DNA from 2 places in the Streptomyces sp. NRRL B-3229 genome. Region 2 is predicted to be linked to the other one. Evidence: riboswitches for the same ligand, from Rfam matches in the RefSeq annotation. Region 2 holds a riboswitch; the other holds the start of a gene.
The links. Region 2 has a riboswitch for glycine ahead of gcvP (aminomethyl-transferring glycine dehydrogenase). Riboswitches for the same ligand answer to the same signal wherever they lie in the genome.
Positions count from the first base shown of each region.

Region 1: linked by a shared signal. The riboswitch ahead of gcvT (glycine cleavage system aminomethyltransferase GcvT) and the one ahead of gcvP (aminomethyl-transferring glycine dehydrogenase) in region 2 are both predicted to bind glycine.

Region 1 covers NZ_JOGP01000004.1:316,650-321,061, forward strand. The annotation lists gene IF54_RS0108200 (enhanced serine sensitivity protein SseB) at 1-421, opposite strand, end outside; gene IF54_RS0108205 (AAA family ATPase) at 554-1,222, opposite strand; glycine riboswitch at 1,410-1,506, shown strand; gene gcvT (glycine cleavage system aminomethyltransferase GcvT) at 1,653-2,771, shown strand; gene gcvH (glycine cleavage system protein GcvH) at 2,871-3,248, shown strand; gene glyA (serine hydroxymethyltransferase) at 3,263-4,412, shown strand, end outside.
Region 2 covers NZ_JOGP01000005.1:8,571-12,982, reverse strand. The annotation lists gene gcvP (aminomethyl-transferring glycine dehydrogenase) at 1-2,002, opposite strand, end outside; glycine riboswitch at 2,182-2,277, opposite strand; gene IF54_RS0108615 (PRC-barrel domain-containing protein) at 2,400-2,777, shown strand; gene IF54_RS0108610 (DNA polymerase IV) at 2,693-4,129, opposite strand; gene IF54_RS0108605 (MerR family transcriptional regulator) at 4,188-4,412, opposite strand, start outside.

The DNA of each region.
Region 1 (4,412 bases), on a different contig from region 2:
AGAGGTCGGCGACCGCGGCGGGCGGCAGCGGGACACCGACCACGCCGTCGGGGTTCACGGCGATGCCCACGTGCGGGGGCAGACCGCGGGCGAACTCCACCGCCGGGGCGATCGTGTACGACAGGTGCGAGCCGACGACCTGGCGGAACTGCTCCTCGGAGCTGAAGACCGGGACGTACGCCTGGCCGGCGATCTCCAGGGTGGGCAGGTCGAGGGGGCCGCTGTGCGGGCCACCGCCGTTGGGCAGCGGGACCCAGACGAAGCTGCGGCCGAGGACCTCGATGATCCGTCCGCCGGCCGAGGGGATGCCGAGGGAGGCCGAGAGCACCTCCTCCAGCTCGTTGCCCGGCCACCCGCCGTGCGGGTGGGGGTGTGCCGACTGTGCCGGGAAGTCCGCGGGAAGATCCGCCGGGAAGTCCATGTGTTCTGACCGCCTGCTGTGAACCGCTGATGTGGCTGAAAGGCTAGCGGGTGCACGGGATGTGTGGCTCGTCCCGGGAAGCGGAGTCACGGAAGCGAAGTCACGGAAGCGAAGTCACGGCGGACGGGTCGCTCAGCCCGTGAAGCCGATCCGGCGCAGGACGTCCGCCGCGTCGCGGTCCAGGAGGATCGCCGAGCCACAGCCCGGGGGCAGGTCGCCGCGTTCCACGGAGCGGATCAGACGGGCGGCCGCGCCCCGGTGCCGCTGGAAGGCGTACCGGGAGACACCCCGGCCGCGCTCGCGCTGGCCCTCGAGCGCGGTGTCCGTCGTGACGTCGAGGAGCAGCAGGTGCAGGGTGCCGCCGCGGCGGCGGGCCTCGCGGGCCAGCCAGCCGCGCACCCAGGTCTGGGTCCCGCAGTCGTGCACCACCACACCGGCGCCGGAGCGCAGGGCGCGGCGCAGTCCGGCGTAGTGCGCGAGCCGGACCAGGGGGCGGTAGACGGCGTACGGCAGGAAGCGGGACAGCCGGCCGTCCCAGCGGTCGCGGGTGTCCTGGGAGTCGACGCGGGTGCCGGTGACCGCCCGCTTCATGAGCGTGGACTTGCCGCTGCCGGGCAGGCCGGTGACGACGACGAGGTCCTGGGGACCGAAGAGCAGGGCGTGCGGGCTGCGACCCGCGCGCTCGCGGAGGTCACGGACGACGGGGTGAGCGCCGCGGGCCTCGACGGCCGGCGCCGCGGGCTGCTTGGGCAGCGCGATGCCCGAGGTCGTCGCGTACGCGGTGGTCCTGTTCACCGTCATCGTCCTCCTCCGGGTTCAGGGGGTTCTACCCCTCCCCACCGAGCGTAAAGAGAAGGTAATGGATGATCTCTCGCGTTTCTGTACGCGTACCGCCACAGACCGGTTACAGAAGGAGGCGTCGGATCCGGCCCTGACGTCGGCCTCGCAGGCGTGCAATGATGGCGGCGCCAACTGCATACCGGCCGTTTGAATCCGCGCGGGAGAGTCCCGGGTACGTGTACCCGGGCGCCGAAGGAGCAAGTCCCTCCCTTGAATCTCTCAGGCCCCGTTACCGCGCGGGCGAGGCACATCTGAAAAGCGGGCCGCCGATGCCGGTGGCCCCACCCACGGTGCAAGCCATGTCCTTCATGGCGAACCTCTCAGGTTCCGATGACAGATGGGGAGGAAAGACCTCGCCTGTCATGCCTTGGATTCTGGAGACGACCGTCCGATGACCAGTTCTGCACCCCGGCACACCGCGCTCGACGCCCTGCACCGCTCCCTCGGTGCCACGATGACCGACTTCGCCGGCTGGGACATGCCCCTGCGCTACGGCTCCGAGCGCGACGAGCACAACGCGGTGCGCACCCGGGCCGGGCTGTTCGACCTCTCCCACATGGGCGAGATCACCGTGACCGGACCACAGGCCGCGCAGCTGCTGAACTTCGCCCTCGTCGGCAACATCGCCTCGGTCGGTGTCGGCCGGGCCCGCTACACCATGATCTGCCAGGCCGACGGCGGCATCCTGGACGACCTGATCGTCTACCGGCTGGGTGAGACCGAGTACATGGTGGTCGCCAACGCCTCCAACGCCCAGGTCGTCCTCGACGCGCTGACCGAGCGCGCGGCCGGCTTCGACGCCGAGGTGCGGGACGACCGGGACGCGTACGCGCTGATCGCCGTGCAGGGACCGGAGTCCCCCGGGATCCTCGCCTCGCTGACCGACGCCGACCTCGACGGCCTGAAGTACTACGCCGGACTGCCGGGCACGGTCGCCGGGGTGCCCGCGCTGATCGCGCGCACCGGGTACACCGGGGAGGACGGCTTCGAGCTGTTCGTGAAGCCGGAGCACGCGGTGGAGCTGTGGCAGGCGCTCACCAAGGCGGGCGAGGGCGTCGGTCTCGTCCCCTGCGGGCTGTCCTGCCGGGACACGCTGCGTCTGGAGGCGGGCATGCCGCTCTACGGGCACGAGCTGTCCCGTGAGCTGACCCCCTTCGACGCCGGGCTCGGACGGGTCGTGAAGTTCGAGAAGGAGGGCGACTTCGTGGGCCGCGCCGCCCTGCGCGAGGCCGCGGAGAACGCGAACCACGAGCCGCCGCGCGTCCTCGTCGGGCTGGTCGCCGAGGGGCGTCGCGTCCCGCGGGCCGGGTACGCGGTCGTGGCGGACGGCCAGGTGATCGGCGAGGTCACCTCCGGCGCCCCCTCCCCCACGCTGGGCAAGCCGATCGCCATGGCGTACGTCGACGCCGCCCACGCGGCGCCGGGCACGGCGGGTGTCGGCGTGGACATCCGGGGCAGCCACGAGCCGTACGAGGTCGTGGCGCTGCCGTTCTACAAGCGCCAGAAGTAACCGCCGTAGGTGATGCTGAGCATGGAGTCACGGCTCACGCACGCCTTCCGCAGTCCCCCCCTTCGTCAGCAGTCCCCCGCGTACAGGAGAATTCAGGCCATGAGCAACCCCCAGCAGCTGCGTTACAGCAAGGAGCACGAGTGGCTGTCGGGCGCCGAGGACGGCGTCTCGACGGTCGGCATCACGGAGCACGCGGCCAACGCGCTCGGCGATGTCGTCTTCGTCCAGCTCCCCGAGGTCGGTGACACGGTGACCGCGGGCGAGACCTGCGGCGAGCTGGAGTCGACCAAGTCGGTCTCCGACCTGTACTCCCCCGTCTCCGGTGAGGTCACCGAGGTCAACGAGGACGTCGTCAGCGACCCGGCGCTGGTGAACTCCGCCCCCTTCGAGGGCGGCTGGCTGTTCAAGGTACGCGTCGCGGAGGAGCCGGCCGACCTGCTCTCCGCCGACGAGTACACCGCCTTTTCCGCCGGCTGAGGAGTCTGCACCTGATGTCCGCACTGAACACGCCCCTGCACGAGCTCGACCCGGAGATCGCCGCCGCGGTCGACGCCGAGCTGGTCAGGCAGCAGTCCACGCTCGAGATGATCGCCTCGGAGAACTTCGCTCCGCTCGCGGTCATGGAGGCGCAGGGCTCGGTCCTCACCAACAAGTACGCCGAGGGCTACCCGGGCCGCCGCTACTACGGCGGCTGCGAGCACGTCGACGTGGCCGAGCAGATCGCCATCGACCGGCTCAAGGAGCTGTTCGGCGCCGAGTACGCCAACGTGCAGCCCCACTCCGGTGCCTCCGCCAACCAGGCCGCGCTGTTCGCGCTGGCCCAGCCCGGCGACACCATCCTCGGTCTCGACCTCGCGCACGGCGGTCACCTGACCCACGGGATGCGGCTGAACTTCTCCGGCAAGCAGTTCAACGTGGTCGCGTACCACGTGGACTCCGCCACCGGCCTGGTCGACATGGCCGAGCTGGAGAAGCTCGCGCGCGAACACCGCCCGAAGGTGATCATCGCGGGCTGGTCCGCCTACCCGCGGCAGCTGGACTTCGCGGAGTTCCGGCGGATCGCCGACGAGGTCGGGGCGTACCTGTGGGTCGACATGGCGCACTTCGCCGGTCTGGTCGCGGCCGGGCTGCACCCGAACCCGGTCGAGCACGCGGACGTGGTCACCTCCACGACCCACAAGACGCTGGGCGGCCCGCGCGGCGGGATCATCCTGGCGAAGAAGGACTTCGCGAAGAAGCTGAACTCCTCCGTCTTCCCGGGCTTCCAGGGCGGCCCCCTGGAGCACGTGATCGCGGCGAAGGCGGTGTCCTTCAAGGTGGCGGCGGGCGAGGAGTTCAAGGAGCGCCAGCGGCGTACGGTGGAAGGCGCGCGCATCCTCGCCGAGCGCCTGACGGCCGACGACGCCCGGGAGGCCGGGGTCAACGTGCTCTCCGGCGGCACCGACGTGCACCTCATCCTCGTCGACCTGCGCGAGTCCGAGCTGGACGGCAAGCAGGCCGAGGACCGTCTCCACGAGGTCGGCATCACGGTCAACCGCAACGCCGTCCCGAACGACCCGCGTCCGCCGATGGTCACGTCGGGTCTGCGGATCGGCACGCCCGCCCTGGCGACCCGTGGCTTCACGGCCGAGGACTTCGCCG
Region 2 (4,412 bases):
TGTCGGCGACGTGCTCCTCGAACACGCCGTGCGTCGAGGGGTAGGTGATCATCAGCACCGCGAGCTCGTCCCGGTGCTGCTCGATCTTGGCCCGCAGGTCCTCGACGTCGATCTCGCCGTCCCCGGCGGTCTTCACGACGACGACCTTCATGCCCGCCATCACGGCGCTGGCGGCGTTGGTCCCGTGCGCGGACGACGGGATCAGACACACGGTCCGCTGCTCGTCCCCGTTGGCCCGGTGGTATCCGCGCACCGCGAGCAGCCCGGCCAGCTCGCCCTGCGACCCGGCATTCGGCTGGAGCGACACGTTGTCGTACCCGGTGACCTCGGCGAGCCGCTCCTCCAGCTCCCGGATCAGGGTCAGATAGCCCTCGGCCTGCTCGGCGGGCGCGAAGGGGTGCAGCTGCCCGAACTCGGGCCAGGTGACCGGCTCCATCTCGGTGGTCGCGTTGAGCTTCATGGTGCAGGAGCCCAGCGGGATCATGCCCCGGTCCAGCGCGTAGTCCCGGTCGGCGAGCCGGCGCAGGTAGCGCAGCATCGCGGTCTCGGAGCGGTACTGGTGGAACACGGGGTGGGTGAGGAAGTCGTCGCCCCGCAGCAGCGCGTCCGGCAGTGCCTCCTCGGTGGCCGCGTCCAGCGCCTCGATGTCGGCCTCGACCCCGAACGCGTCCCACACGGCGGTCACCTGGGCCCGCAGGGTGGTCTCGTCACAGGCGAGGGACACGTGGTCGGCGTCGACGAGGTGCAGGTTGACGCCGTTGCGCCGCGCGGCGGCGACGACCTCGGCCGCCTTGCCGGCCACGCGCACGGTGAGCGTGTCGAAGTAGGAGCCGTGCACGACCTCCACGCCACCGGCGGTGAGCCCCGCGGCGAGGATGTTCGCGTACCGGTGGGTCCGCCGCGCGATGGCCTTGAGCCCGTCGGGCCCGTGGTAGACCGCGTACATGCCGGCCATGACCGCGAGCAGCACCTGCGCGGTGCAGATGTTGCTGGTCGCCTTCTCCCGCCGGATGTGCTGCTCACGCGTCTGGAGCGCGAGCCGGTACGCCTTGTTCCCGTCGGCGTCCACGGACACACCCACGAGCCGCCCGGGCAGGCTGCGCGCGAACTTCTCGTGCACGGCCATGTAGCCCGCGTGCGGCCCGCCGAAGCCGATCGGCACACCGAACCGCTGCGTGGTCCCGATCGCGATGTCAGCACCGAGTTCACCCGGCGACCTCAGCAGGGTCAGCGCGAGCAGGTCGGCGGCGACGGTCACGAGCGCGCCGAGCTCGTGAGCCTGGTCGATGACGGGCTTGATGTCGCGTACGGCCCCGGAGGCCCCGGGGTACTGGAGGAGCACGCCGTTGATCTCACGGGAGGCGACCTCGGCCGGGATGCCCTGGCTCAGGTCCGCCACGACGACCTCGACACCGGTCGGCTCGGCGCGGGTCTCGATGACGGCGATGGTCTGCGGAAGGGCGTCCGCGTCGATGAGGAAGAGGCCCTTCTTGTTCTTCCCCATGCGCCGGGACAGGGCCATGGCCTCGGCGGCCGCCGTGCCCTCGTCGAGCAGCGAGGCGCCGGAGGTCGGCAGCCCGGTGAGTTCGGCGACCATGGTCTGGAAGTTCAGCAGGGCTTCCAGCCGACCCTGCGAGATCTCCGGCTGGTACGGCGTGTAGGCGGTGTACCAGGCCGGGTTCTCCATCACGTTCCGCAGGATGACGGGCGGCGTGAAGGTGCCGTAGTAGCCGAGTCCGATCATGGGGGCGAGGACCTGGTTCCGGTCGGCCAGCGACCGCAGCTCGGCCAGCACCTCGGCTTCGGTGCGCGCTCCGGGCAGCTCCAGGGCATCGGCGTTCTTGATCACATCGGGCACCGCGGCGGCGGTCAGCTCGTCGAGCGAGCCGTACCCGACGTGGGCGAGCATCTTGGCCCGGGCCTCGTGGTCGGGACCGATGTGACGCTGCTCGAACGGGATCCCCTGCTCGAGCTCTGCGAGCGGAATGCGGTGGGCGGTCATTGCGGAGGCCTCCTGGTCTGACGCGACCTTCGAGGGGTACCCCGGCGCGGGTACCCCGACGGCCTCCCCCTCTGTCATCTCAACCTGAGAGCTTCACCGGTCGCCCGAGGGGCCACCGGCTTTCACCGTCGGTGAGAGCGGAGGCCGCCGTCGACACCCGCCCTGCTTTCCAGAGTGACCTCGTCCGTGCGGTACGTGAGCCTGAGAGATTCCGGGGAGGATTTGCTCCTTCGGCGCCTCCGATGTCGTCTGGAGGACTCTCCCGCACGGGGTCGACAGCCGCTTGCAAGCCTACCAGCGAGGTCCACGATCGAGCGTTCGAGTGGCCGCCCACCCCAATGTGCTCTTTCGTAGTCTTACGACCGCTTCGGATGAGGTGCGACCAAGTGGAGGGCCCGTGCAGACCGACATCGATCCGCGCCACCTGATCGGCCGCAAGGCGTTCGACCGCAACGGCACGAAGATCGGCACCGTCGACGAGGTCTACCTCGACGACGCCACCGGGGTCCCGGAGTGGGCGGCGATACGCACCGGCCTCTTCTCACGCGACGCCTTCGTCCCCCTGGAGCCCAGCGAACTGGTCGAGGGCAACCTGAAGGTCCCCTACGACCGCTCCCTGATCAAGGACGCCCCCGACTTCGGCGTGGGCCGCCACCTCTCCCCGGCCCAGGAACTCCAGCTCTACCACCACTACGGCCTGGACCTCGCCCCACCACCACCGCTGCCGGACCGCTCCTTCGGCAAGATCGCAGGCCCGGAGGACGTGGAGCCCTGAGACCCCGGCACACCCTTCCGCTCGACCAACGGCAACGGCTCGGCGACCTCCAGCGCAGGATCGTCGACAGGAAACGTCCGCACCCGCCCCGGAGGGGACTCCGGCGTCTCGAACCGCACGGTCACCCGCCCCACCCCGCTCCCCTGAACCCACCCGTGCCCGTACTCGGCATGCCGCACGTCGTGCCCGGCGACCCACCGCCGCTCGACCGCCGGCTCCCGCCCCTCGACCGGCACGTCATCGGCGACCTCCTCCACGGCGTGATCGTGATGCGCCTCCCCCGCGGCCTGGGCGAACAGATCCTCCTGAGTGAAGTCGGCGAGCCCCGAGACCCCGACCCCCAGCAACCGCACGCCCCCGGTGGAGTCCACCCCCTCCAGCAACCGCAGAGCGGCCTCCCGCACCACCGCGGGGTCGTCCGTGGGCCCCCGCAGCGTCTCGGACCGCGTCAGGGTCGAGAAGTCGTACCGCCGCACCTTCAACACGATGGTCCGCCCCGACAGTCCGGCCCCCCGCAACCGCCGCACACACCGGTCCGCCAGCCGCTGCACCTCGAGCCCGACCCGGACCCGGTCATGGATGTCCACGTCGTACGTGTCCTCCACCGACACCGACTTCGTCTCCCGCTCCGCCACCACGGCCCGCTCGTCCCGCGCCAGCGCCATCGCGTACAGGCCGTGCCCGTGCGCCTTCCCCAGCAGCCGTACGAGCTCGTCCTCCCCCGCCTCCACGATCTCCTCGACGGTGTGGATCCCGGCCCGACGCAGATGGTCCCCCGTCGCCGGCCCGACCCCCGGCAGGGTCCGCACCGACATGGGCCCCAGCAGGGCCCGCTCGGTCCCCGGCTCGATCACCACCAGCCCGTCCGGCTTGGCCTGCTCGGAGGCGATCTTCGCGAGCATCTTGGAGGCGGCGAGCCCCACGGACCCGGTGAGCCCCGTGACGGCCCGTATGTCGGCCCGCAGCCTCGCTCCGGCCAGCCGGGCCGACCCCTCGTCCCAGGCCGCTCCACCGGCCTCCAGATCGACGAACGCCTCGTCCAGGCTCAGCGGCTCCACGAGCGGCGACAGCTCCCGCAGCAGCCCCATCACCTGCTCGCTGATCGCCTTGTAGAACCCGAAGCGCGGCACGAGATACGCGGCGTTCGGCGCGAGCCGTCTCGCCTGGGCCATGGGCATCGCCGAGTGCACCCCGAACACCCGGGCCTCGTAGGACGCGGTGGCCACCACACCCCGCGGCCCCAGCCCGCCCACGACGACGGCCTTCCCGCGCAGACTCGGCTTGGACGCCTGCTCCGCCGAGGCGTAGAAGGCATCCATGTCGAGATGCAGGATCGTGGGCGCTTTTCTCACATGTCCGATGCTGCCCTACACCACTGACAATGCCCCGCCGGGACAGCGGGGCAGGACCTCAGACAGCCCGGTTGCGCCGCCGCGCCAGCTCGTCCGCGGGGTTGCTCCCGACGAGCGTCTCGCCGGTGTCCACCCGCTCCCCGTGCAACTGCGACAGCGCGCTCTCGACGTCCCGCCACACCACACCCACGGCGATCCCGAAGATCCCCTGTCCGCCCTGGAGCAGAGCGTGGACCTCGTCCGGCGAGGTGCACTCGTAGACCGTGGCCCCGTCGCTCATGAG